3 regions of the Streptomyces sp. NPDC053513 genome follow, and region 2 is predicted to be linked to each of the others. Evidence: riboswitches for the same ligand, from Rfam matches in the RefSeq annotation. Region 2 holds a riboswitch; each other region holds the start of a gene.
What was found. Region 2 has a riboswitch for thiamine pyrophosphate ahead of thiO (glycine oxidase ThiO). Riboswitches for the same ligand answer to the same signal wherever they lie in the genome.

Region 1 (7,497 bases), on a different contig from region 2:
GCCCTGGACAACAAGAAGTCCGTCCAGAAGGTCCTGGACGAGGCCGGTGTCACCCTGAAGCGCTTCACCCGCATCAAGGTCGGCATCTGAGTCCGTACGCGAACAGCGACGGACACCGGACCCCGGTAGGGTCTGAAGCAGTCGGCCGCGCACGCGCAGGACGACCGCAGATCTGACGAGGAGGCCATTGCCGTACGGGATACCGAGAGGACCCAAGGCAATGGCCTCCTTCGTATGTGCACGAGGAGATCTCCATGAACCAGGGCGCCGTACAGGGCGACGACACCAACGGCAAAAAGGCCGGCCGCTACATGCTGAAGCTGTCCGGAGAGGCCTTCTCCGGCGGCACCGGCCTCGGGGTCGACCCGGACGTCGTGCACGCCATCGCGCGTGAGATCGCCGCCGTCGTCCGCGACGGCGCGGAGATCGCGATCGTGATCGGCGGCGGCAACTTCTTCCGCGGCGCCGAGCTCCAGCAGCGCGGCATGGACCGGGCCCGCTCCGACTACATGGGCATGCTCGGCACGGTGATGAACTGCCTCGCCCTCCAGGACTTCCTGGAGAAGGAGGGCATCGACTCCCGCGTCCAGACCGCCATCACCATGGGCCAGGTCGCCGAGCCGTACATCCCGCTGCGCGCCGTGCGCCACCTGGAGAAGGGCCGCGTGGTCATCTTCGGTGCGGGCATGGGCATGCCGTACTTCTCCACGGACACCACCGCCGCCCAGCGCGCCCTGGAGATCGACGCCGAGGCCCTCCTCATGGGCAAGAACGGCGTGGACGGCGTCTACGACTCCGACCCGAAGAGCAACCCCGACGCGGTCAAGTTCGACGCCCTCGAGTACGGCGAGGTGCTCTCCCGCGACCTCAAGGTCGCCGACGCCACCGCCATCACCCTGTGCCGGGACAACAACCTCCCGATCCTCGTCTTCGAACTGCTCGCCGAGGGCAATATCGCTCGCGCGGTGAAGGGTGAGAAGATCGGCACGCTCGTGAGCGACCAGGGCACCCGGGCCTGACCCGAACCGGGGAACCGCCCCGCAAGGGGATGGACAGAGCCCTGCCGGTCGTACACCGTGCAGGACACAACGCGACGACACGCAGGAGCAAGTGGTGATCGAAGAGACCCTCCTCGAGGCCGAGGAGAAGATGGAGAAGGCCGTCGTGGTCGCCAAGGAGGACTTCGCCGCGATCCGCACCGGCCGTGCGCACCCGGCGATGTTCAACAAGATCGTGGCCGACTACTACGGTGCCATCACCCCCATCAACCAGCTGGCGTCCTTCTCCGTCCCGGAGCCGCGCATGGCCGTGGTGACGCCGTTCGACAAGAGCGCGCTGCGCAACATCGAGCAGGCGATCCGGGACTCGGACCTCGGGGTCAACCCGAGCAACGACGGCAACATCATCCGGGTGGTGTTCCCCGAGCTGACCGAGGAGCGCCGCCGGGAGTACATCAAGGTCGCCAAGGGCAAGGCCGAGGACTCGAAGATCTCGATCCGCTCGGTCCGCCGCAAGGCCAAGGAGACCATCGACAAGCTCGTCAAGGACGGCGAGGTCGGCGAGGACGAGGGCCGCCGCGCCGAGAAGGAGCTCGACGACACCACCGCGAAGTACGTCGCGCAGGTGGACGAGCTGCTCAAGCACAAGGAAGCCGAGCTGCTCGAGGTCTGATGAACGACTCTTCCTGGGGGGCCCCGGCCGGTTCCGGCGGTGGGGGACCCTACCAGGGGCCTGCCCCGGCGGGTCCCGCATACGATCGGCATCAGGCGGCGCAGACTCGGCCCATGCCCATCGTGCCCGACGTTCCCGCCGGCGGATTCCAGGACGGTCACGGCCGGGGGGCCGCTCGCCCGAGCGGTCCCCTGTTCCGTGACGAGACGCCGCACGAGCACCCGCAGGAGCCCATGTCCAGCCCCACCCCGCCTCCGCCGGCGCCGCGGCAGAAGAAGAGCGCGGGCCGCGACCTGGGCGCGGCCATAGGCGTCGGGGTCGGACTCGGTGCCGTCATCATCGCGTCGCTGTTCATCTGGAAGCCGGCGTTCGTCGGCGTGATAGCGGTCGCCGTGGTCGTCGGCCTGTGGGAGCTGACCTCCCGCCTCCAGGAGCGCAAGGCGATCAAGGCTCCGCTGGTCCCGCTCGCGGTCGGCGGCGCGGCGATGGTCGTCGCCGGCTACGTCCGGGGCCCCGAGGGCGCCTGGGTGGCGATGGCCCTGACGGCGCTGGCGGTGCTCGTCTGGCGGATGACGGAGCCGCCCGAGGGGTATCTGAAGGACGTCACGGCGGGGGTCTTCGCCGCGTTCTACGTGCCGTTCCTGGCGACCTTCGTGGCGCTGCTGCTGACCGCGGACGACGGGCCGCAGCGGGTGCTGACCTTCCTGATCCTGACGGTGGTCAGCGACACCGGGGCGTACGCGATCGGCTGGCGCTTCGGCAAGCACAAGCTGGCCCCGCGGATCAGCCCCGGCAAGACCCGGGAGGGCCTGGTCGGCGCGGTGACGTTCGCGATGGCGGCGGGCGCGCTGTGCATGGAGTTCATGATCGACGAGGGTGCCTGGTGGCAGGGTCTGGTCCTCGGCCTGGCGGTGGCGGCGAGCGCGACGCTCGGCGACCTCGGCGAGTCCATGATCAAGCGGGACCTGGGCATCAAGGACATGGGCACGCTGCTGCCGGGCCACGGCGGCATCATGGACCGGCTGGACTCGCTGCTGCCGACGGCGCCGGTGGTGTGGCTGCTGCTGGCGTTGTTCGTCGGTACGGGCTGAGCAGGGGTTTCGTACGGAGGGGCTCGTTGTCCACAGGGCGGCGGGCCCTTCCTCTTATCTCTGCGACACTGGTATCACCATGCCGAAGCCCGGAGAACTCACTTTCGTCGCCCCCCGCGGAGCCAAGAAGCCGCCGCGGCACCTGGCCGACCTCTCGCCCGCCGAGCGGAAGGAGGCCGTCGCCGCGATCGGCGAGAAGCCCTTCCGCGCCAAGCAGCTGTCCACGCACTACTTCGCGCGATACGCGCACGACCCCGCCGAGTGGACCGACATCCCGGCCGCCTCGCGGGAGAAGCTGGCCGGGGAGCTGCTGCCCGACCTGATGTCCGTGGTGCGGCACATCTCGTGCGACGACGACACCACCCGCAAGACGCTGTGGCGGCTGCACGACGGCACGCTCGTGGAGTCGGTGCTCATGCGCTACCCGGACCGGGTGACCATGTGCATCTCCTCGCAGGCCGGCTGCGGCATGAACTGTCCGTTCTGCGCGACCGGGCAGGCGGGGCTCGACCGGAACCTGTCGACCGCCGAGATCGTGCACCAGATCGTGGACGGGATGCGGGCCCTGCGGGACGGGGAGGTGCCCGGGGGACCGGCGCGGCTGTCCAACATCGTGTTCATGGGCATGGGTGAGCCGCTCGCCAACTACAAGCGGGTCGTCGGCGCCATCCGGCGGCTCACCGACCCCGAGCCGGACGGGCTGGGGCTCTCGCAGCGCGGCATCACCGTCTCCACCGTCGGTCTCGTGCCCGCGATGCTGCGCTTCGCCGACGAGGGCTTCAAGTGCCGGCTCGCGGTGTCGCTGCACGCGCCCGACGACGAGCTGCGGGACACGCTGGTACCGGTGAACACGCGCTGGAAGGTCCGGGAGGTCCTCGACGCGGCCTGGGAGTACGCGGAGAAGTCGGGGCGCCGGATCTCCATCGAGTACGCCCTCATCCGGGACATCAACGACCAGGCCTGGCGTGGCGACCTGCTGGGCCGGCTGCTCAAGGGCAAGCGGGTGCACGTCAACCTGATCCCGCTGAACCCGACGCCCGGGTCCAAGTGGACGGCGTCCCGTCCCGAGGACGAGAAGGCCTTCGTGGAGGCGATCGCCCGCCACGGCGTGCCGGTGACCGTGCGGGACACCCGCGGTCAGGAGATCGACGGCGCCTGTGGACAGCTCGCGGCCGCCGAGCGCTGACCTTGTAGTCTGAGCTCGAACACATCTGCATATTCCGACAGGGGAGCGCCACAGCGCTGAGAGTGCGGTAACCGTAGACCGCAGACCCTCTGAACCTCGCCCAGGTCATTCTGGGTAGGGAGTTCGGTCGTAACTCGAGCTGTTGCGCCCTGCCCGCGTCCCCCGGACGCGGGCGGGGCCGCGTCTCTTCCTGGTCACACCCAGGAGGAATCTCAGTGAGCATCAAGAAGGCCGCTGCCGTCGCGATCGTCGTGGCGCTCGGCGTCACCGGTCTGGCCGCGTGCGGCGGCGAGGACACCCCGGCGGCGGGCAGGAGCGGCACGCCCGCGCCCAAGACCGTCACCCTCGTGAGCCACGACTCGTTCAACGCCTCCAAGGAGGTGCTGGCGGACTTCACCAAGCGGACCGGCTTCACCGTCAAGGTGCTGAAGAGCGGCGACGCCGGTGAGGCCGTCAACAAGGAGATCCTGACGAAGGGCTCCCCGCAGGGCGACGTCTTCTTCGGCGTCGACAACACGCTGCTGTCCCGCGCCCTCGACAACGGGATCTTCGTCCCGTACGAGGCGAAGGGACTGGACCGCGTCCCGGCCGCGTACCAGCTCGACAAGGAGCACCGGGTCACCCCGATCGACTCCGGCGACATCTGCGTCAACTACGACAAGAAGTACTTCGCGGACAAGAAGCTGGCGCCGCCGGTCACCTTCGACGACCTCGCGAAGCCGGCGTACAAGGACCTGCTGGTGGTGGAGAACCCCGAGCGATCCTCCCCGGGTCTCGGTTTCCTCCTCGGCACGGCCGCGAAGTACGGCGACGACGGCTGGCAGGACTACTGGAAGAAGCTCAGGGCGAACGGCGTGAAGACCGTCGACAGCTGGGAGCTCGCCTACAACCAGGAGTTCTCCGGTTCGGCCGGAGGCAAGCAGGCCAAGGGCGACCGGCCGCTGGTCGTGTCGTACGCCTCCAGCCCGCCGGTCGAGGTGCTGTACGGCGAGCCGCAGCCGAAGGTGGCGCCCACCGGCGTCTCCACGGGCACCTGCTTCCGGCAGACCGAGTTCGCGGGCCTGCTGAACGGCGCGAAGAACCCCGAGGGCGGCAAGGCGCTGATCGACTTCCTGATCTCCAAGGAGTTCCAGGAGGACATGCCGCTGCAGATGTTCGTCAACCCGGTGGCGAAGGACGCGGCCCTGCCGGAGCTGTTCACCAAGCACGGCGTGGTGATCGAGAAGCCGGAGACCATGGCGCCCGAGAAGATCGCAGAGAAGCGTGACCCGTGGATCCAGCAGTGGTCGTCGCTCGTCCTGAAGTGACCCGCGACCTCCGGGGGAGCGCGACGCGGCTGGGGCTGATGGCCCTGCCCGTCGCGTTCTTCGGGGTCTTCTTCGCCTGGCCCGTCGTGTCCATCGTGGACCGGGGGCTCCGCCCGGACGGCGCCTGGCGGTTCGGCCGGATCGGCGAGACGCTGACCCGGCCGGACATCCTCGACGTGCTCGGCTTCACCGTCTGGCAGGCGCTCGCCTCCACCGGCCTCACCCTGCTGGTGGCGCTGCCCGGGGCGTACGTCTTCGCCCGCTTCGACTTCCCCGGCAAGAGCGTGCTGCGGGCCGTCGTCACGGTGCCGTTCGTGCTGCCGACCGTCCTCGTCGGCACGGCGTTCCTGGCGCTCGTCGGCCGGGGCGGGCTCACCGACGAGCTGTGGGGGGTGCGGCTCGACACCAGCGTGTGGGCGATCCTCCTCGCGCACGTCTTCTTCAACTACGCGGTCGTCGTCCGGACCGTCGGCGGTCTCTGGTCGCAGCTCGACCCGCGCCAGGAGGAGGCCGCCCGGGTCCTCGGCGCCTCGCGCTGGACGGCCTGGCGGACGGTGACGCTGCCCGCGCTCGTGCCGGCGGTGGCGGCGGCGGCCCTGATGGTCTTCCTCTTCACCTTCACCTCCTTCGGCGTCGTGCAGATCCTCGGCGGGGAGGCGTACTCCACGCTGGAGTCCGAGATCTACCGGCAGACCGCCCGGCTGCTCGACCTGCCGACGGCGGCCGTGCTCACGCTCGTCCAGTTCGTGGCGGTCGGCGCGATCCTGGGCGTGCACGCCCGGACGGTACGGCGGCGGGAGACCGCCCTGCGGCTCGTGGCGCCGGAGCGGACCGCGCGGCGGCCGCGCGGCGCAGGGCAGTGGGTGCTGCTCGTGGGTGTGCTGCTCTCCGTGGGGCTGCTGATCCTGCTGCCGCTCGGTGTGCTCGTGGAGCGTTCCTTCGCCGGGCCGCACGGGTACGGGCTCGGCTACTACCGGGCGCTCGGCTCGCTCGACGAGTCCGGGACCTTCCTCGTGCCGCCGTTGGAGGCGATCGGTAACTCGCTGCGGTACGCGGTGGCCGCCACCGCCATCGCGGTGCTGGTCGGCGGGCTCGCGGCGGCGGCCCTGACCCGGCGTGCGGGGCGGCTCGTGCGGGGCTTCGACGCGCTGCTGATGCTGCCGCTCGGGGTGTCCGCCGTCACCGTCGGCTTCGGCTTCCTCATCACCCTCGACGAACCGCCGCTGGACCTGCGGGCCAGCTGGATCCTCGTGCCGCTCGCCCAGGCCCTGGTCGGCGTGCCCTTCGTCGTACGGACGATGCTGCCGGTCCTGCGGGCGGTGGACGAGCGGCTGCGGGAGGCGGCGGCCGTGCTCGGCGCCTCGCCGTGGCGGGCCTGGCGGGAGGTGGACCTGCCGATGGTGCGGCGGGCGCTGCTCGTCGCGGCCGGGTTCGCGTTCGCGGTGTCGCTCGGCGAGTTCGGGGCGACCGTGTTCATCGCCCGGCCCGACAGCCCGACGCTGCCGGTGGCGGTGGCCCGGCTGCTCGGCCGGCCCGGTGAGCTCAACTACGGCCAGGCGATGGCCCTCTCGACGATTCTGATGGTGGTGTGCGCGGTGTCCCTGCTGCTGCTCGAACGGCTCCGCACCGACCGGACCTCCGGGGAGTTCTGATGCTGTCGATCGAGGAAGCGACCGTACGGTTCGGGGAGCGGGCCGTGCTCGACGCCGTGGACCTGGACGTCGCCGAGCACGAGATCGTGTGCGTGCTCGGCCCGAGCGGCAGCGGCAAGTCCACGCTGCTGCGGGCCGTCGCCGGGCTCCAGTCGCTCGACGGCGGCCGGGTGCTGCTCGGCGGCGCCGATCAGGCCGGGGTGCCGGTGCACCGGCGGGGCGTCGGCCTGATGTTCCAGGACCACCAGCTCTTCCCGCAGCGGGACGTCGGCGGCAACGTCGCCTTCGGCCTCCGCATGCGGGGCGCCGGGAAGGCCGAACGGGCGGAGCGCGTGCGGGAGCTGCTCGACCTCGTCGGCCTCCCCGGCGCCGAGCGGCGGTCCGTCGCCGCGCTGTCCGGCGGCGAGCAGCAGCGGGTGGCGCTCGCCCGCGCGCTCGCGCCCCGCCCCCGGCTCCTGATGCTCGACGAACCGCTCGGCCAGCTCGACCGGGGCCTGCGGGAGCGGCTCGTCGTGGAGCTGCGGCAGCTCTTCGGGCGGCTCGGGACGACGGTCCTCGCCGTCACCCACGACCAGGGCGAGGCCTTCGCG
Region 2 (7,497 bases):
ATGCCGCCGATGGCGAACCAGGGCCGGTCCTGGGCCAGCTCCGCCGCGTACCGCACGAGGCCGAGCCCCGGCGCGTACCGTCCGGGCTTGGTGGGGGTGGGCCAGCAGGGGCCGGTGCAGAAGTAGTCCACGCCCGGTTCTGCGGCGGCCGCGGCCACCTCGCTCTCGGCGTGGCAGGAGCGGCCGATCAGCACCTCGTCGCCGAGGATCGCGCGGGCCGCGGGGACGGGCAGGTCGCCCTGGCCGAGGTGGAGGACGTCGGAGCCGATGGCGTGGGCGACGTCCGCCCGGTCGTTCACCGCGAGGAGCCTGCCGTGCCGTCGGGCGGCGTCGGCGAAGACGGCGAGGTGCTCCAGCTCCTCACCGGCCTCCATGCCCTTGTCGCGGAGCTGCACGATGTCCACGCCGGAGGAGAGCACGGCGTCGAGGAAGTCCGGCAGGTCGCCCTGGCGCTTCCGGGCGTCGGTGCACAGGTAGAGCCGGGCGTCGGCGAGCCGCTCACGAGGCGTGGACATGGGTGGGTTCCCCCCGTCGGGTGGTGCCGGTGCCGGGCCGGCCTCGATCAGCCGGCCCGGCACCCGCGGTGGTGTCTTCGGTGGTGCGTGCGTCAGACAGCGAGCGCCTGGGCGCGGCGCTTCACCTCCGTGCCGCGATTCTCACTCAGGGCCTGCGCGGGGGTGCCGGGCAGGGTCGGGTCCGGAGTGAAGAGCCACTCCAGCATCTCTTCGTCGGTGAAGCCGTCGTCCCGCAGGAGCGTCAGGGTGCCGACGAGGCCCTTGACGATCTTGTCGCCGTCGATGAAGGCAGCGGGCACCTGGAGGATCTTCTCGCCGGGGCGCACTTCGCGGCGGACGGCGATGAGCTGGCCCTCCTTGACCAGCTGCCGCACGCGCGTCACCTCGATGTCGAGCGCCTCCGCGATGTCGGGGAGGAAGAGCCAGGCGGGGACGAGAGCATCGGTCTTTGCGTCAATCTCGGTCACAGGACAAGCCTGCCATCCCGGACTGACAGCCGGTAGCCGGGCCCTACCGGGCTGCCGCCTTCAGGGGGACAGACGGGTCCGCGGCGCGCTCGGGGTCGACGGGCACGGCGGCCTCGATCAGCTTGCGGCCCTGGGCCAGGTCGCGGGGGCGGCCGACCGCGAGGAGGGCCACCGGCACGCCGGCGCGCAGCCACAGCACGGACCAGGCCTCGTCGGCCGGGTCGCCGCGCCACAGCAGCTCGTCGGCGTCCGCGTGGTGTCCCGCGTACTGGACGAAGCGGCCGAACTGCTCGGACCAGAAGTACGGCACCGGGTCGTACGGCACGTCGGCGGTGCCGGTGATCGCCGCGGCGACCGCGCGGGGGCCCTGGAGCGCGTTGTCCCAGTGGTGGACGAGGAGCCGCTCGCCGTAGCGGGCGGAGGGGAAGGAGGCGCAGTCGCCGACGGCGTACACGTCGGGCAGGGAGGTGCGCAGCCGGTCGTCGGCGGTGACGGCGCCGCTCGGGTCGAGGGCGATGCCGGAGCCGGCGAGCCAGTCGGTGGCGGGGCGGGCGCCGATGCCGACGACGACGGCTTCGGCGGGCAGTTCGCGCCCGTCGGCGAGGACGACGCGGCCGGGCGCGCCGGGCTCGACGGTGTCCACGCGCGCGTGGGTGAGGAGTTCGGCGCCGTTCGCCCCGTACCACTCGGCCATGGGGGCGGCGACCTCGGCGGGCAGCGCTCCCGCGAGGGGGCGGTCGGCGGCCTCGACGACGGTGACGGCGCAGCCCGCCTCGCGCGCGGCGGTGGCGAACTCGGCGCCGATCCAGCCGGCGCCGACGACCACGACGGAGTGGCGGCGTTCCAGGACGGGTCCGAGGCGCACGGCGTCGTCGAGGGTGCGCAGCAGGTGGACGCCGGGGACGCCCTCGGTGCCGGGCAGGGTGAGGGGATGGGCGCCGGTGGCGACGACCAGGGTGTCGTACGCGACGGGTCCGGCCTCGGTGTCGATCTCGTGGTCGGCGGCGCGCAGTCCGGTGACGTCCAGGCCGAGCCGGAGTTCGATGCCGAGGTCCTCGAAGTCGATCTCGAAGGCGGAGTCCTCGGCCTTGCCGAGGAGGATCGCCTTGGAGAGCGGCGGCCGGTCGTAGGGCTGGTGGGGTTCGGCCCCGATGAGGGTCAGGGGGCCGGTGAAGCCCTGCTCGCGCAGGGCGACGGCGGTCTGGACGCCCGCCATTCCGGCGCCGACGATCACGACGTGCTGCTGGGCCTGCTTCTGCTCGCTCACCCGACCACCTTACGCATCTGACGAACCGTCAGGAAGGGAGGGGTCTGTGGCCCCCCGGAGACGCGGGCTAGTCTGGCGGGCGTAAAGCACTCGCGGGAGCCCGGACGCACCGGGCTGAGAGGGAGGCTGGGACGGCCTCCGACCGTACGAACCTGATCCGGGTCATGCCGGCGAAGGGAGGGGCTGGACGCCCATGCGTTCTTCCGATGTCCACGCGTCCGACATCCACGTGTCCGACGCCCACGTGACCGACGTCCTCGCGACCGACGTCCTCGTGGTCGGGGGCGGCATCATCGGCCTGGTCACGGCCTGGCGGGCCGCGCAGCGCGGACTGCGCACCGCCGTCGTCGACCCGGACCCGGGCGGCGGGGCCGCGCGGGTCGCGGCCGGCATGCTCGCCGCCGTCACCGAACTCCACTACGGCGAGGAGACCCTGCTCGGGCTCAACCTCGCCTCCGCCGCGCGCTACCCCGCGTTCGTCGCCGAACTGGAGGAGGCCGCCGGCCACGACGTCGGCTACCGCGCCTGCGGCACCCTCGCCGTCGCCCTCGACGCCGACGACCGCGCCCACATGCGCGAACTGCACGCCCTGCAGACCCGCTGCGGGCTCGTCTCCGAATGGCTCAGCGGCCGCGAGTGCCGCCGGCTCGAACCCATGCTGGCGCCCGGCGTCCGGGGCGGGCTGCGGGTCGACGGCGACCACCAGGTCGACCCGCGCCGGCTGGCCGCCGCGCTCCTGCGCGCCTGCGAACGGGCCGGAGTCCTCTTCCACCGGACCCTCGTGGAGCGGCTCACGGTCGTGCGGGACCGGGCCCGCGGCGCCGTGCTCGCCGACGGCCGGGAGCTGACGGCCGACCAGGTCGTCCTCGCCGCGGGCAGCCTCAGCGGGCGGCTCGCGGGCGTGCCCGAGGAGGTGCTGCCGCCGGTCCGCCCCGTCAAGGGCCAGGTCCTCCGGCTGCGGGTGCCGCCCGCGTACGCGCCCTTCCTCTCCCGCACCGTCCGCGCCGTCGTCCGCGGCAGCCACGTCTACCTGGTGCCCCGCGAGAACGGCGAGCTCGTCGTCGGCGCCACCAGCGAGGAGCTCGGCTGGGACACCACGGTGACGGCGGGCGGGGTGTACGAGCTGCTGCGCGACGCCCACGAGCTCGTCCCGGGCATCACCGAACTGCCGCTCACCGAGACGCGGGCCGGACTGCGCCCCGGCTCCCCCGACAACGCGCCGCTGCTCGGCCCCACCGACCTGCCCGGCCTGCACCTGGCCACCGGCCACTACCGCAACGGGGTGCTGCTCACCCCCGTCACCGGCGACGCCATGGCCGAGGCGCTCACCACCGGCACCCTCCCCGACGAGGCGCGCCCCTTCACCCCCCGACGTCTCTCCCCCGTACGACAGGAGCAGCCCGCATGAACGTGTCCGTGAACGGAGAGCCGCGCGAGCTCTCCGGCCCCCTCTCCCTGGACGCCCTCGTGGCGACCCTGACCACGGCCCCCTCGGGCGTCGCGGCGGCGCTCAACGAGACGGTCGTGCCGCGCGGCGAGTGGGCCACGACGCTGCTCGGCGACGGCGACCGGGTGGAAGTCCTCACGGCAGTGCAGGGAGGCTGACCCCGATGTCCGACGACGTCTTCACCCTCGGCGGCACGGAGTTCTCCTCCCGCCTCATCATGGGCACCGGCGGCGCCCCCAGCCTCGACGTCCTGGAACGCTCCCTCTCCGCCAGCGGTACGGAACTGACGACGGTCGCCATGCGGCGCCTGGACCCGACGGTCCAGGGCTCGGTCCTCTCCGTCCTGGAACGCCTCGGCATCCGGGTCCTGCCGAACACGGCGGGCTGCTACACGGCGGGCGAGGCCGTCCTCACCGCCCGGCTCGCCCGGGAGGCGCTCGGCACGAACTGGATCAAGCTGGAGGTGGTGGCGGACGAGCGGACCCTCCTCCCCGACGGGGAGGAGCTCCTCGCCGCGGCCGAGACCCTCGTCGACGACGGCTTCGTCGTCCTCCCCTACACCAACGACGACCCCGTCCTCGCCCGGAAGCTGGAGGACGTGGGCTGCGCGGCGATCATGCCGCTCGGCTCCCCCATCGGCTCCGGGCTCGGCATCCGCAACCCGCACAACTTCCAGCTGATCGTCGAACGGGCCGAGGTCCCGGTGATCCTCGACGCCGGCGCGGGAACGGCCTCGGACGTGGCGCTCGCGATGGAACTGGGGTGCGCGGCGGTGATGCTGGCGTCGGCGGTGACGCGGGCGCAGGAGCCGGTGCTGATGGCCGCGGCGATGCGGCACGCGGTCTCGGCGGGGCGGCTGGCCTTCCGGGCGGGCCGGATCCCCCGCCGCCACTTCGCCACGGCGTCCTCTCCTGCGGAGGGCCGCGCCGCCTTGGACCCGGAACGCCCCGCGTTCTGACACCGCCGCACCACCGCGGACGCCGCCCCGCTGCGACGGCGCCCCGGCCCACCCCGTTGTGGGCAGTCGTTCCGCTGGGGCGGAACGGGTGGGCACAACGGACCCGCGCCCTGCCGGCGCCAGAGGCTGTCGCGCCTGAACCCGCACCCCAGGTGCACCCGGCTCGTGGTGCGGGTTCAGGCGCGGGATGCGGAGGCGCCGCTGGAGGGCGCCGTCCCGTGTGCCCACCCGTCCCGCCCCAGCGGGACGATTGCCCACACGGGCGGGTGGGCGAGGGCACCGCCCCAGCGGGCGCGGCCCGCACGGGCAGGGGGCAACGCCCCGCAGGGCGCGGGCCCCACACGGGCAGGGGGAGCCGCCCCCGCAGGCGCGGGCCCACGTGGGCAGGGGTGGCGGAAGGGCACCGCCCCGGTGGGCGCGCCCGCGCGGGCGAGGGCGGGCCGTCCAGCCGGGCCCGGGCCCGCGCGGGGGGCGGCGGCCAGGGCCCGGGTGCGTCACAGGTGCGCTGCAGTCGGGGGCCGAAGGCGCAGCCCCCCACCCCCCGGCTCGTAGACTCGTCGCCGTGGACACGACCCTTCAGGACCCCCTCGTCGGGCGGCTGCTCGACGGCCGCTACCGCGTCGACGCGCGCATCGCCGTCGGCGGCATGGCCACCGTCTACCGGGCCGTCGACACCCGCCTCGACCGCGTCCTCGCCCTCAAGGTGATGCACCCGGCCCTCGCCGCCGACGCCGCCTTCGTCGAGCGGTTCATCCGCGAGGCGAAGTCCGTGGCCCGGCTCGCGCACCCGAACGTCGTCGGGGTCTTCGACCAGGGCGCCGAGGGCGCGTACGTCTACCTGGCGATGGAGTACGTCGCCGGCTGCACCCTCCGTGACGTCCTACGCGAGCGCGGCGCCCTCTCGCCCCGTGCCGCGCTCGACATCCTGGAGCCGGTGCTCGCCGCGCTGGGCGCCGCGCACCGGGCGGGTTTCGTACACCGGGACATGAAGCCGGAGAACGTCCTGATAGGGGACGACGGCCGGGTGAAGGTCGCCGACTTCGGTCTCGTGCGGGCCGTGGGCTCGGCGACGGCCACGACCGGCGCGGTCCTCGGCACGGTCTCGTACCTCGCGCCGGAGCAGATCGAGCACGGCACCGCCGACACCCGCGCCGACGTGTACGCCTGCGGTGTCGTCCTCTACGAGATGCTGACCGGCGGCAAGCCGCACTCCGGCGACACCCCGGCCCAGGTGCTCTACCAGCACCTGAACACCGACGTGCCCGCCCCCTCGGCCGCCGTCCCGGGGCTCGCCCCGGAGCTGGACGACCTGGTCGCGTCGGCCACGGCCCGCGACCCCGAGCTCCGCCCGCACGACGCGGTCGCCCTGCTCGCCCTGCTCCGCGAGGCCCGCGCCGGGCTCGGCGACGAGCAGCTGGACGCGGTGCCTCCGCTCGCGCGGTCCGAGGCCCGGGACACCGCCGAGGACCGGACGAGCGTGATCGCCCGTCCCGTACCCGCGGAGAGCGGCGTCCTGCACACCAACCGGCTGCCCGCCCCGGAGGCGCCCCCCGCCGCCCGCCGCCGGCCCCCGCGCGGTCCCCTTCTCGTCGTCGCCGCCGTCCTGCTCGCCCTCGGCCTGGGCGCCGGCGTCTGGTACATCGGCTCCGGCCAGTTCACCCGGGTCCCCGCCGTCCTCGGCCAGTCCGAGGCCGCCGCGACGAAGCGCCTCGCCGACGCCGGCCTGGAGGTCGGCACCACGAAGCGCGCCTTCAGCGACGTGTACGAGCGCGGCACGGTCATGGCCGTCGACCCGGCCCCCGGGGAGCGCGTCCGGGGCAACGGCACGGTCACCCTCACGCTCTCCCGCGGCCCGGAGGTCGTGAAGGTGCCCAACCTCAAGGGCAAGCCGCTCGCGGAGGCCAAGCGCCTCCTGGAGCAGGAGGGCCTGGCGCCCGGGGTGACCACCCAGGAGTTCAGCGACTCGGTCGCGCAGGGCTCCGTGATCGGTTCCGACCCCGAGCCCGGCACCGAGCGCAGCCCCGACTCGGCCGTCGCCCTGGTGGTCAGCAAGGGTTCCCCGGTCGACGTGCCCGACGTCAGCGGCGAGACCGTCGCCGACGCCACGGCCGCCCTCCAGGAGGAGGGGCTCACCGTCCGGGTCGCCCCGGAGCGGATCAACTCCCCCGAGGAGGCCGGCACCGTCGCGGCCCAGTCCCTCGCCGGGGGCAGCCGCGCCGCGGAGGGCGACGTCATCACCCTCACCGTCTCCAAGGGTCCGAAGCGGGTCGAGGTCCCGGACGTGACGGGGCAGTCGACCGCGGACGCGCGTGCGACCCTGGAGGACGCGGGCTTCGAGGTGGAGGTCAAGAAGTCCTTCCCCTACCTGGGCGACACGGTCGCGGGCCAGTCCGTGGAGGGCGGCGAGACCGCGCCCGAGGGCTCCACCATCACCATCACGATCAAGGGACTCTAGAAACCCATGCGCAACCCCGTCGGCGGCCACGTCCCCGTGGCCGGTGGCCTCGCCACGGTCGGCCTCGGCTACGCCCGTGAACTCGGCGCCGAGACCGTGCAGGTCTTCGTGGCCAATCCGCGCGGCTGGGCGACCCCGGTCGGCAACCCGGCCCAGGACGAGCGCTTCCGGGCCGAGTGCGAGGCCGAGTCGATCTCGGCGTGGGTGCACGCCCCGTACCTGATCAACTTCGGCTCCCACACCGAGGCCACGGTGGAGAAGTCGGTGGAGTCGCTGCGGCACTCGCTGCGCCGGGGCCGGGAGATCGGCGCCAAGGGCGTGGTGGTGCACACCGGCTCGGCGACCGGCGGCCGGCCGCGCGAGGTGGCCCTCGCCCAGGTGCGGGAGC
Region 3 (7,497 bases), on a different contig from region 2:
CCGTCCTCGACCTGCTCGACCACCTCGCCGACGCCGGCGCCCGCCGGATCGGCCTCCTCACCGGAACCACCACCGACACGTACACCCGTCTGTCCACCACCGCGTACCTCAACTGGTGCGAACGGGTGGGCCAGGACCCCGTCTACGAGGCCTACCCGGCGCACGACCCGTGCGCGGGCGCCGTCGCGGCCGACCGGCTGCTCGCCCGCCCGGACCGCCCCGACGCCGTGTACGGCCTCTTCGACCCCAACGGAACCGACCTCCTCGCGGCCGCCCGCCGCTACGGACTGCGCGTCCCGGACGACCTGCTGCTGGTCTGCTGCAGCGAGTCGACCGTCTACGCCACCACCGAACCGCCCATCACCACGCTCTCGCTCAAGCCGCGCCGGATCGGCACGGCCGTCGTCCAGCTCCTCATCGACGCCATCGAAGGGGTCGACACCGACGGTCCGATCGAGCAGGTGATACCGACCGAACTCATCGTCCGCACCTCCTCGCAGCGACGTCCGCCGCGCACCACGGTCAGCCCGCCACGCTCGCCGGCCAAGGACTGACCCCACGGGCGGCGGCGCCCGAACCCGCCGTCATTCGCACCGCCGTCCCCGCCCCTGCCCGTGGGCAGGGACGGCGAAACCGATCACCGCACCGGGCTCACCCCTGGACTGGACCTTCACAATTCGGGCGAAACAATCGGCTAACCCGGAGTGAACCCGGATTCACCACCCCTGGTGCGTCACACGGAAGGGCCCTCATTCCTATGATGGGCGGACGACACCGCGGACCACCCCGACCAGGCCGGTCCGCGATGTGCAGGGCATCGCGACGGTGGTGGAGGGGTCGATGACTCAGGGGGCCGGTCAGGAGCCCGTGGTGCGCACGGCGACATTGCGTGACTTCCGCGTACCGCCGTACGCCCGCGTGCCCGTGCAGGGCCACGCCGCCGAGCCGCCGTCCCCGGAGACGCCGCCGACGGCTCCGCCGGTCGAGCCCGCTCCGGTCGAGCGCCTCACTCCCCCCGCGTACCCGGCACCCGCCGAACACCTCCCGCCGGTCGCCCCCTCGCCGGTCGAGGCCGTCCCGATGCCGACCCCGCCGGCCGAGGCCCTCCCGGCCGAAGCCCCTCCGACCGAGGAGGCGCCCCCGGCCCCGCCGGCCGCACCGCAGGCCCCCGCACCGCAAGCCGCCGCACCGCTCCCGCCCACCGCGCCTCCGGCTCCGCCCGACGCGCCCGCACCGCCGCAGGCCGCGCCCGCCGCCATGCCCGCCGACCCGACCCTCCACCTGGGGCACCGGCTCGCCCCGGCGTACGCCGCCGCCCCGGCCGGCTCCTCCATCGTCTCCGTCGCCACCGGCCACCCGGGCAACGCCTTCCCCGGCGGCGAGCCGCCCGAGGGCTACACCCCGACCGAGCGCGACCTCCCCGTCATCAACCGCGGCGACACCGTCCAGGTCTCCGTCACCCCCGAGCCGGCCCCCGCCCCGGAGCCCGCGAACGGCGACGGACCCGGCCCCCTCTACGTCGTCGGCGACGTCCACGGCTACCTCGACGAACTCCTGGCCGCCCTGCGCGCCCAGGGCCTCATCGACGAGAACGGCGGCTGGGCCGCGGGCAACGCCCGGCTCTGGTTCCTCGGCGACTTCACCGACCGCGGCCCCGACGGCATCGGCGTCATCGACCTCGTCATGCGCCTCTCCGCCGAGGCCGCCGCCGCCGGCGGCTACTGCAAGGCCCTCATGGGCAACCACGAACTGCTGCTGATCGGCGCCAAACGCTTCGGCGACACCCCCGTCAACTCCGGCGCGGGCACCGCCACCTTCCAGGCCGCCTGGCTGCTCAACGGCGGCCAGAAGCACGACATGGACCGGCTCCAGGACGTCCACCTCCAGTGGATGTCCCGGCTCGACGCCGTGGTGCGCGAGGACGACCACCTCCTCGTGCACTCCGACACCACCGCGTACCTCGAATACGGCCAGACCATCGAGGACGTCAACGACACGGTCCACGAGATCCTCAACCGGAACGACGCCGACGAGGTCTGGGACCTCTTCCGGAAGTTCACCAAGCGCTTCGCGTTCCGCGACGACGGCGGCCCGCAGGCCGTCCAGGAGCTGCTCTCCACCTACGGCGGCCGCCGGATCGTGCACGGCCACAGCCCCATCCCGTACCTCCTCGGCCAGGTCGGCGCCGAGGACGGCGAGGACGGCGCGGGCCCGGTCGTCGACGGACCGCACGTGTACGCCGACGGTCTCGCGATCGCCATGGACGGTGGAGTGACCATGGCCGGAAAGCTACTGGTCGTCCAACTCCCCCTGAACGACTGACGCATAACGCTGCGCATCCGGGGAAGGCGATTTCCGGAAAGACCCTGTCAGGGCGCGGTGTCACCGCAATACCATCGGGTCATCCGTAGCAGGCTCTCCTCCGTTTCCGCCCGACCGACCGTTCCCCACGGCTGATCCGGGCCTACGGAGCATCGGGGGATGCACATGAACGTGGCTCCGCACCTGCTGACCGAGGACCGCGCCGAGTACGAGCGGGTCCTCGACGACGCACTGAGCACCGCCCACTCACGTCCGGATCTCGCCGGAGTCGGAACGAGGCTCACGGTCGCGCAGCTGCGCGCCATGACGATGAACGCGACAGCGCTCGTCACCACCGCCGCGGCCCTGGAGTACGACCACTTCGTGAAGGTCCGCGAGCAGAACCGGGCGGCCCTCGGGGCCCGGAGGCCCGAAGCGGAGCAGGGCACGGACACCGGCGCGGGTGCCGGCGTCGTCGCCGTCGTCACCGTGCTGCTGCCCGTCCTCGCGGGCACCGCCGCCGCGATATTCCTGCTGGTCGGCGGGGTCCTGCACGCCCTCGCGCCCACCGTGGTGTTCGGCGGGACCCTGCTGACGGCAGGCCTCGTCTTCGCCGCCCTCGCCGCCGTCGGCCTGCTCTCCGCGGGCATCGGCCTGCTCGTGACCGCCCTGCGCAACAGGCCGGCCGCGGCGGACGGAACCGCCACGGCCGACGACGAACTCTCCCTCGCCAGGGAGGCCTGGCGCCACGCCCTCCTGGAGCGCGGCATCCTCCCCTTCCTCCGCGACGCCCTCGCCGCGGCGACGCCACCGGACCCGACGGCGCCCTGAGGAACGACGGCCCGGGGACCACTCGGCCTGAGGGACGAGGCCCGGGGACCACTCGGCCTGAGGGACGAGGCCCGGGGACCACTCGGCCTGAGGGACGAGGCCCGGGGACCACTCGGCCTGAGGGACGACGGCGCGGGGACTACTCGGCCAGCGGCAGGTAGACGCGGTTGCCGCTCGCCGCGAACTCCTTCGACTTCTCCGCCATGCCGGCCTCGATCTCCTGCTGCGTGCCGCCGTGCTCGCGCCGGATGTCCTGGGAGATCTTCATCGAGCAGAACTTCGGACCGCACATCGAGCAGAAGTGCGCGGTCTTCGCGGGCTCCGCCGGCAGCGTCTCGTCGTGGAACTCCCGTGCGGTGTCCGGGTCGAGGGCCAGGTTGAACTGGTCCTCCCAGCGGAACTCGAACCGCGCGTCCGAGAGCGCGTCGTCCCACTCCTGCGCACCCGGGTGCCCCTTGGCGAGGTCCGCGGCGTGCGCCGCGATCTTGTACGTGATGACGCCCGTCTTCACGTCGTCCTTGTTCGGCAGGCCCAGGTGCTCCTTGGGCGTGACGTAGCAGAGCATCGCCGTGCCCCACCAGGCGATCATCGCGGCGCCGATGCCGGAGGTGATGTGGTCGTAGGCGGGCGCGACGTCCGTGGTCAGCGGGCCGAGCGTGTAGAACGGCGCCTCCTCGCAGATCTCCTGCTGGAGGTCGATGTTCTCCTTGATCTTGTGCATCGGGACGTGGCCCGGGCCCTCGATCATCGTCTGCACGTTGTGGCGCTTCGCGATCGTGTTCAGCTCGCCGAGCGTGCGCAGCTCCGCGAACTGCGCCTCGTCGTTGGCGTCCGCGATCGAGCCGGGGCGCAGGCCGTCGCCGAGCGAGTAGGTGACGTCGTACGCCGCCAGGATCTCGCAGAGCTCCTCGAAGTTCGTGTAGAGGAAGTTCTCCTTGTGGTGCGCCAGGCACCAGGCGGCCATGATCGAGCCGCCGCGCGAGACGATGCCGGTCTTGCGGCGCGCGGTGAGCGGCACGTACGGCAGGAGCACGCCGGCGTGCACCGTCATGTAGTCGACGCCCTGCTCGGCCTGCTCGATGACCGTGTCCTTGTAGATCTCCCAGGTCAGCTCCTCGGCCTTGCCGTCGACCTTCTCCAGGGCCTGGTAGAGCGGCACGGTGCCGATCGGCACGGGGGAGTTGCGCAGCACCCACTCGCGGGTGGTGTGGATGTTGCGGCCGGTGGACAGGTCCATGACCGTGTCGGCGCCCCACTTGGTCGCCCAGGTCATCTTCTCCACCTCCTCCTCGATGGAGGAGGTGACGGCGGAGTTGCCGATGTTGGCGTTGACCTTCACCAGGAACCGCTTGCCGATGATCATCGGCTCGATCTCCGGGTGGTTCACGTTCGCCGGCAGCACGGCGCGGCCCGCGGCGATCTCCTCCCGCACGACCTCGGGGGAGACGTTCTCGCGGATCGCGACGTACTCCATCTCCGGGGTGATCTCGCCCCGGCGGGCGTACGCGAGCTGGGTCACCGCCTGGCCGTCACGGCCGCGGCGCGGCAGGCGGGGACGGCCGGGGAAGACGGCGTCGAGGTTCTTCAGCCCACCGCCGCGCGGGGAGGTGTGCTTGATGCCGTCGTCCTCGGGGCGGACCGGACGGCCCGCGTACTCCTCGGTGTCACCGCGCGCGATGATCCAGTTCTCGCGCAGCGGGGGAAGGCCCCGCCGGACATCGGTGTCGATGGCGGGGTCGGTGTACGGGCCGGACGTGTCGTACAGCGTGACGTCCTTGCCGTTGGTGAGGTGCACCTGGCGGACGGGCACCCGGAGGTCGGGGCGTGAGCCCTGGACGTACCCCTTGTGCCAGCCCGGCGTGCGCTCCTGCCCGTCGGCCTGGTTCTGGTCGGAGGCAGGCGTGCGTGCATCCTGAATGGTCATGAGACCGATCTCCCTACGCCGGCATTACCCGGTAACAGGTTCGGCGGTCGGCGCAGCCTCTTCCCGTACGCGCGTACGGTGATCAGCGCCCTCTCAGCCCGGTGCTCCGAGCTCCCGCGTGTGCAAAGGTGCCACCACGCTAGCGTCCTCCCTGGCGTGCTGAACAGTGGGCCCCCGTCGTTCTTGCGATGATCGGCCGGTGACTTCCCCCCAGCAGCCCCTCCAGCCACACGGCCACGACCACCCCCATGCCCACGATTCCGGACACGGCCACGGACACGGCCACGGAAACGGAGCCGGAGGAGGGGGCGGCGGCGGGCACGGACACAGCCACAGCCACGGGCCCGCCGCCCCGGTCTCCCGGCATCTGCGGAAGGTCATCGCCGCGATCCTGATCCCCTTCGCCGCCGCCGTCGTCGTCGGGCTCGCGGTCCTGTGGCCGGGCGGCACCCCGGCGCACGAGCGCACCGGCGTCGGCTTCGACCGGCAGACCGAGCAGGGAGAGGTCGTCGCCGTCGAGCGCGTCGACTGCAAGGACGTGAACGCCGCCCAGGTCCCGCCGACCGGCGACACCTCGACCCCGGAGGGGCGCGAGGCCGTCAACGCCCAGCAGGGGCAGTGCGAGAAGGCGACGGTCGAGGTCACCAGCGGCCCGGACAAGGGACGCAGGTTCGTCGAGATCGTGCAGCCGGACGCGCCGCGCCAACTGCACCAGGGACAGGGCGTGGTGGTGGCGTACGCCCCTGACGCACCGCACGACCTGCAGTACTCGGTGACCGATGTGAACCGCAAGCTGCCGCTGGCACTGCTCGCCGGCATCTTCGCCGTCGCGGTCGTGGTCGTCGGCCGGATGCGGGGCGTCATGGCGCTCATCGCGCTCGCCGTGAGCTTCCTCGTACTGACGTACTTCATCCTGCCGGCGATCCTGGAGGGCTCGAACCCGCTGGTCGTGGCGGTGGTCGGGGCGAGCGCGATCATGCTGATCGCGCTCTACATGTGTCACGGGCTCTCGGCCCGCACCTCGGTCGCCGTGCTCGGCACGCTGGTCTCGCTGCTGCTGATCGGTCTGCTGGGCTCGCTCTTCATCGGCTGGGCCTCGCTCAGCGGCAACACCGACGACAACACCGGTCTGATCCACGGCCTGTACCCGCAGATCGACATGTCCGGCCTGCTGCTGGCGGGGGTCATCATCGGTTCGCTCGGTGTGCTCGACGACGTGACGGTCACCCAGACCTCGGCGGTCTGGGAGCTGCACCAGGCCGATCCGGGCATGGGGGCGCGCGGCCTGTACCGGGCGGGGATCCGGATCGGCCGCGACCACATCGCCTCGGTCGTGAACACGCTGGTGCTGGCGTACGCGGGCGCCGCCCTGCCGCTGCTGCTGCTCTTCTCCATCGCCCGGAGCAGCATGGGGACGGTGGCCAACAGCGAGCTGGTCGCCGAGGAGATCGTGCGGACCCTGATCGGGTCGATCGGTCTGGTGGCGTCCGTTCCGGTCACCACGGTGCTCGCGGCCCTGGTGGTCTCCGCCGACCGGCCGGCGTCCGGGGGCGGGAAGCCGGCGGCGGTACGGGGTGGGCGGCGCCGCCGCGCCAAGTGAGGCGGACGGGCCGGCTCGCGAAGAGGGTCGCCGGTTCAGAGGGACAGGCTCACGCTGGGGGTCGCCGGTTCAGACGGGCAGGCTCACGCGGGGGTTCGCCGGTTCAAGCAGGCAGGCTCACGCGGGGGTTCGCCGGTTCAAGCAGGCAGGCGGGCTCACGCAGGGCCGGCGTTCTCCTCGGCCAGGATCCGGCCCAGTGCCGCCTCCAGGTGGTCCTCGAAGTCGCCGAGCGTCCGTTCCTGGCCGAGCGGAACCAGCTTGTCCGTCCGGTCGAGGAAGGCGACCAGCGGCGGCGCACTGGCCCGGAACAGTGCGCGATCGCTGCCCACCTGGAGCCGGATGGACACGTCCGAGAGCCGCTCGGGCTCCGTCGGGGCGATGTGCACGTCGCCGTCCCCGCTCGGCCGGTTGATCCCGTCGAGCAGCAGCTCCCTTCCGAACGCCCAGGTCACGGGGGCGTCTCCGGGAAGGTGGAAGGTCATCCGCACCGCGTAGGGATCCCGGGTCTCGTACCGGAGTTCTACCGGGATCTTGAAGGAGAGCTCCTCGGAGACGAGGAAGCTCATCAGGACCTCGGCCTGAACCGACTCTCGCATCGTGCACCCCGCAGTAGACGAAGCAGTTGTGTGAACACAGCTGCTGAAAGCTGTGACCGAAACGGCCAGGAATGATCCCCCGTGGCCTCTTGACGCAATCGTGCTGTAAGCACTAGCAGATCACAAGGAGTGATTTTTCAGATACTGATAGAGAACGCAAGGGACCCGAAGAGCTTTCCGATCTCCGTGCGTAGTCGCTCGACTGCTGGGAGCAACCGTTCTTCCTGGTGGAGGGGAAGGGAAAT

Region 1: linked by a shared signal. The riboswitch ahead of ACIGW4_RS21145 (thiamine ABC transporter substrate binding subunit) and the one ahead of thiO (glycine oxidase ThiO) in region 2 are both predicted to bind thiamine pyrophosphate.
Region 3: linked by a shared signal. The riboswitch ahead of thiC (phosphomethylpyrimidine synthase ThiC) and the one ahead of thiO (glycine oxidase ThiO) in region 2 are both predicted to bind thiamine pyrophosphate.

The regions. Positions count from the first base shown of each region.
Region 1 covers NZ_JBITXP010000011.1:162,410-169,906, forward strand. The annotation lists gene tsf (translation elongation factor Ts) at 1-90, shown strand, start outside; gene pyrH (UMP kinase) at 255-1,019, shown strand; gene frr (ribosome recycling factor) at 1,114-1,671, shown strand; gene ACIGW4_RS21135 (phosphatidate cytidylyltransferase) at 1,671-2,762, shown strand; gene rlmN (23S rRNA (adenine(2503)-C(2))-methyltransferase RlmN) at 2,842-3,948, shown strand; TPP riboswitch at 3,978-4,087, shown strand; gene ACIGW4_RS21145 (thiamine ABC transporter substrate binding subunit) at 4,164-5,255, shown strand; gene ACIGW4_RS21150 (ABC transporter permease) at 5,294-6,907, shown strand; gene ACIGW4_RS21155 (ABC transporter ATP-binding protein) at 6,907-7,497, shown strand, end outside.
Region 2 covers NZ_JBITXP010000024.1:47,269-54,765, forward strand. The annotation lists gene thiE (thiamine phosphate synthase) at 1-515, opposite strand, end outside; gene ACIGW4_RS30315 (Rv2175c family DNA-binding protein) at 608-982, opposite strand; gene ACIGW4_RS30320 (NAD(P)/FAD-dependent oxidoreductase) at 1,026-2,198, opposite strand; TPP riboswitch at 2,332-2,445, shown strand; gene thiO (glycine oxidase ThiO) at 2,443-3,657, shown strand; gene thiS (sulfur carrier protein ThiS) at 3,654-3,854, shown strand; gene ACIGW4_RS30335 (thiazole synthase) at 3,860-4,654, shown strand; gene pknB (Stk1 family PASTA domain-containing Ser/Thr kinase) at 5,217-7,109, shown strand; gene ACIGW4_RS30345 (deoxyribonuclease IV) at 7,116-7,497, shown strand, end outside.
Region 3 covers NZ_JBITXP010000002.1:187,170-194,666, forward strand. The annotation lists gene ACIGW4_RS04065 (LacI family DNA-binding transcriptional regulator) at 1-554, shown strand, start outside; gene ACIGW4_RS04070 (metallophosphoesterase) at 841-2,322, shown strand; gene ACIGW4_RS04075 (hypothetical protein) at 2,482-3,132, shown strand; gene thiC (phosphomethylpyrimidine synthase ThiC) at 3,272-5,056, opposite strand; TPP riboswitch at 5,050-5,184, opposite strand; gene ACIGW4_RS04085 (YibE/F family protein) at 5,256-6,656, shown strand; gene ACIGW4_RS04090 (SsgA family sporulation/cell division regulator) at 6,812-7,252, opposite strand; gene ACIGW4_RS04095 (helix-turn-helix domain-containing protein) at 7,390-7,497, opposite strand, start outside.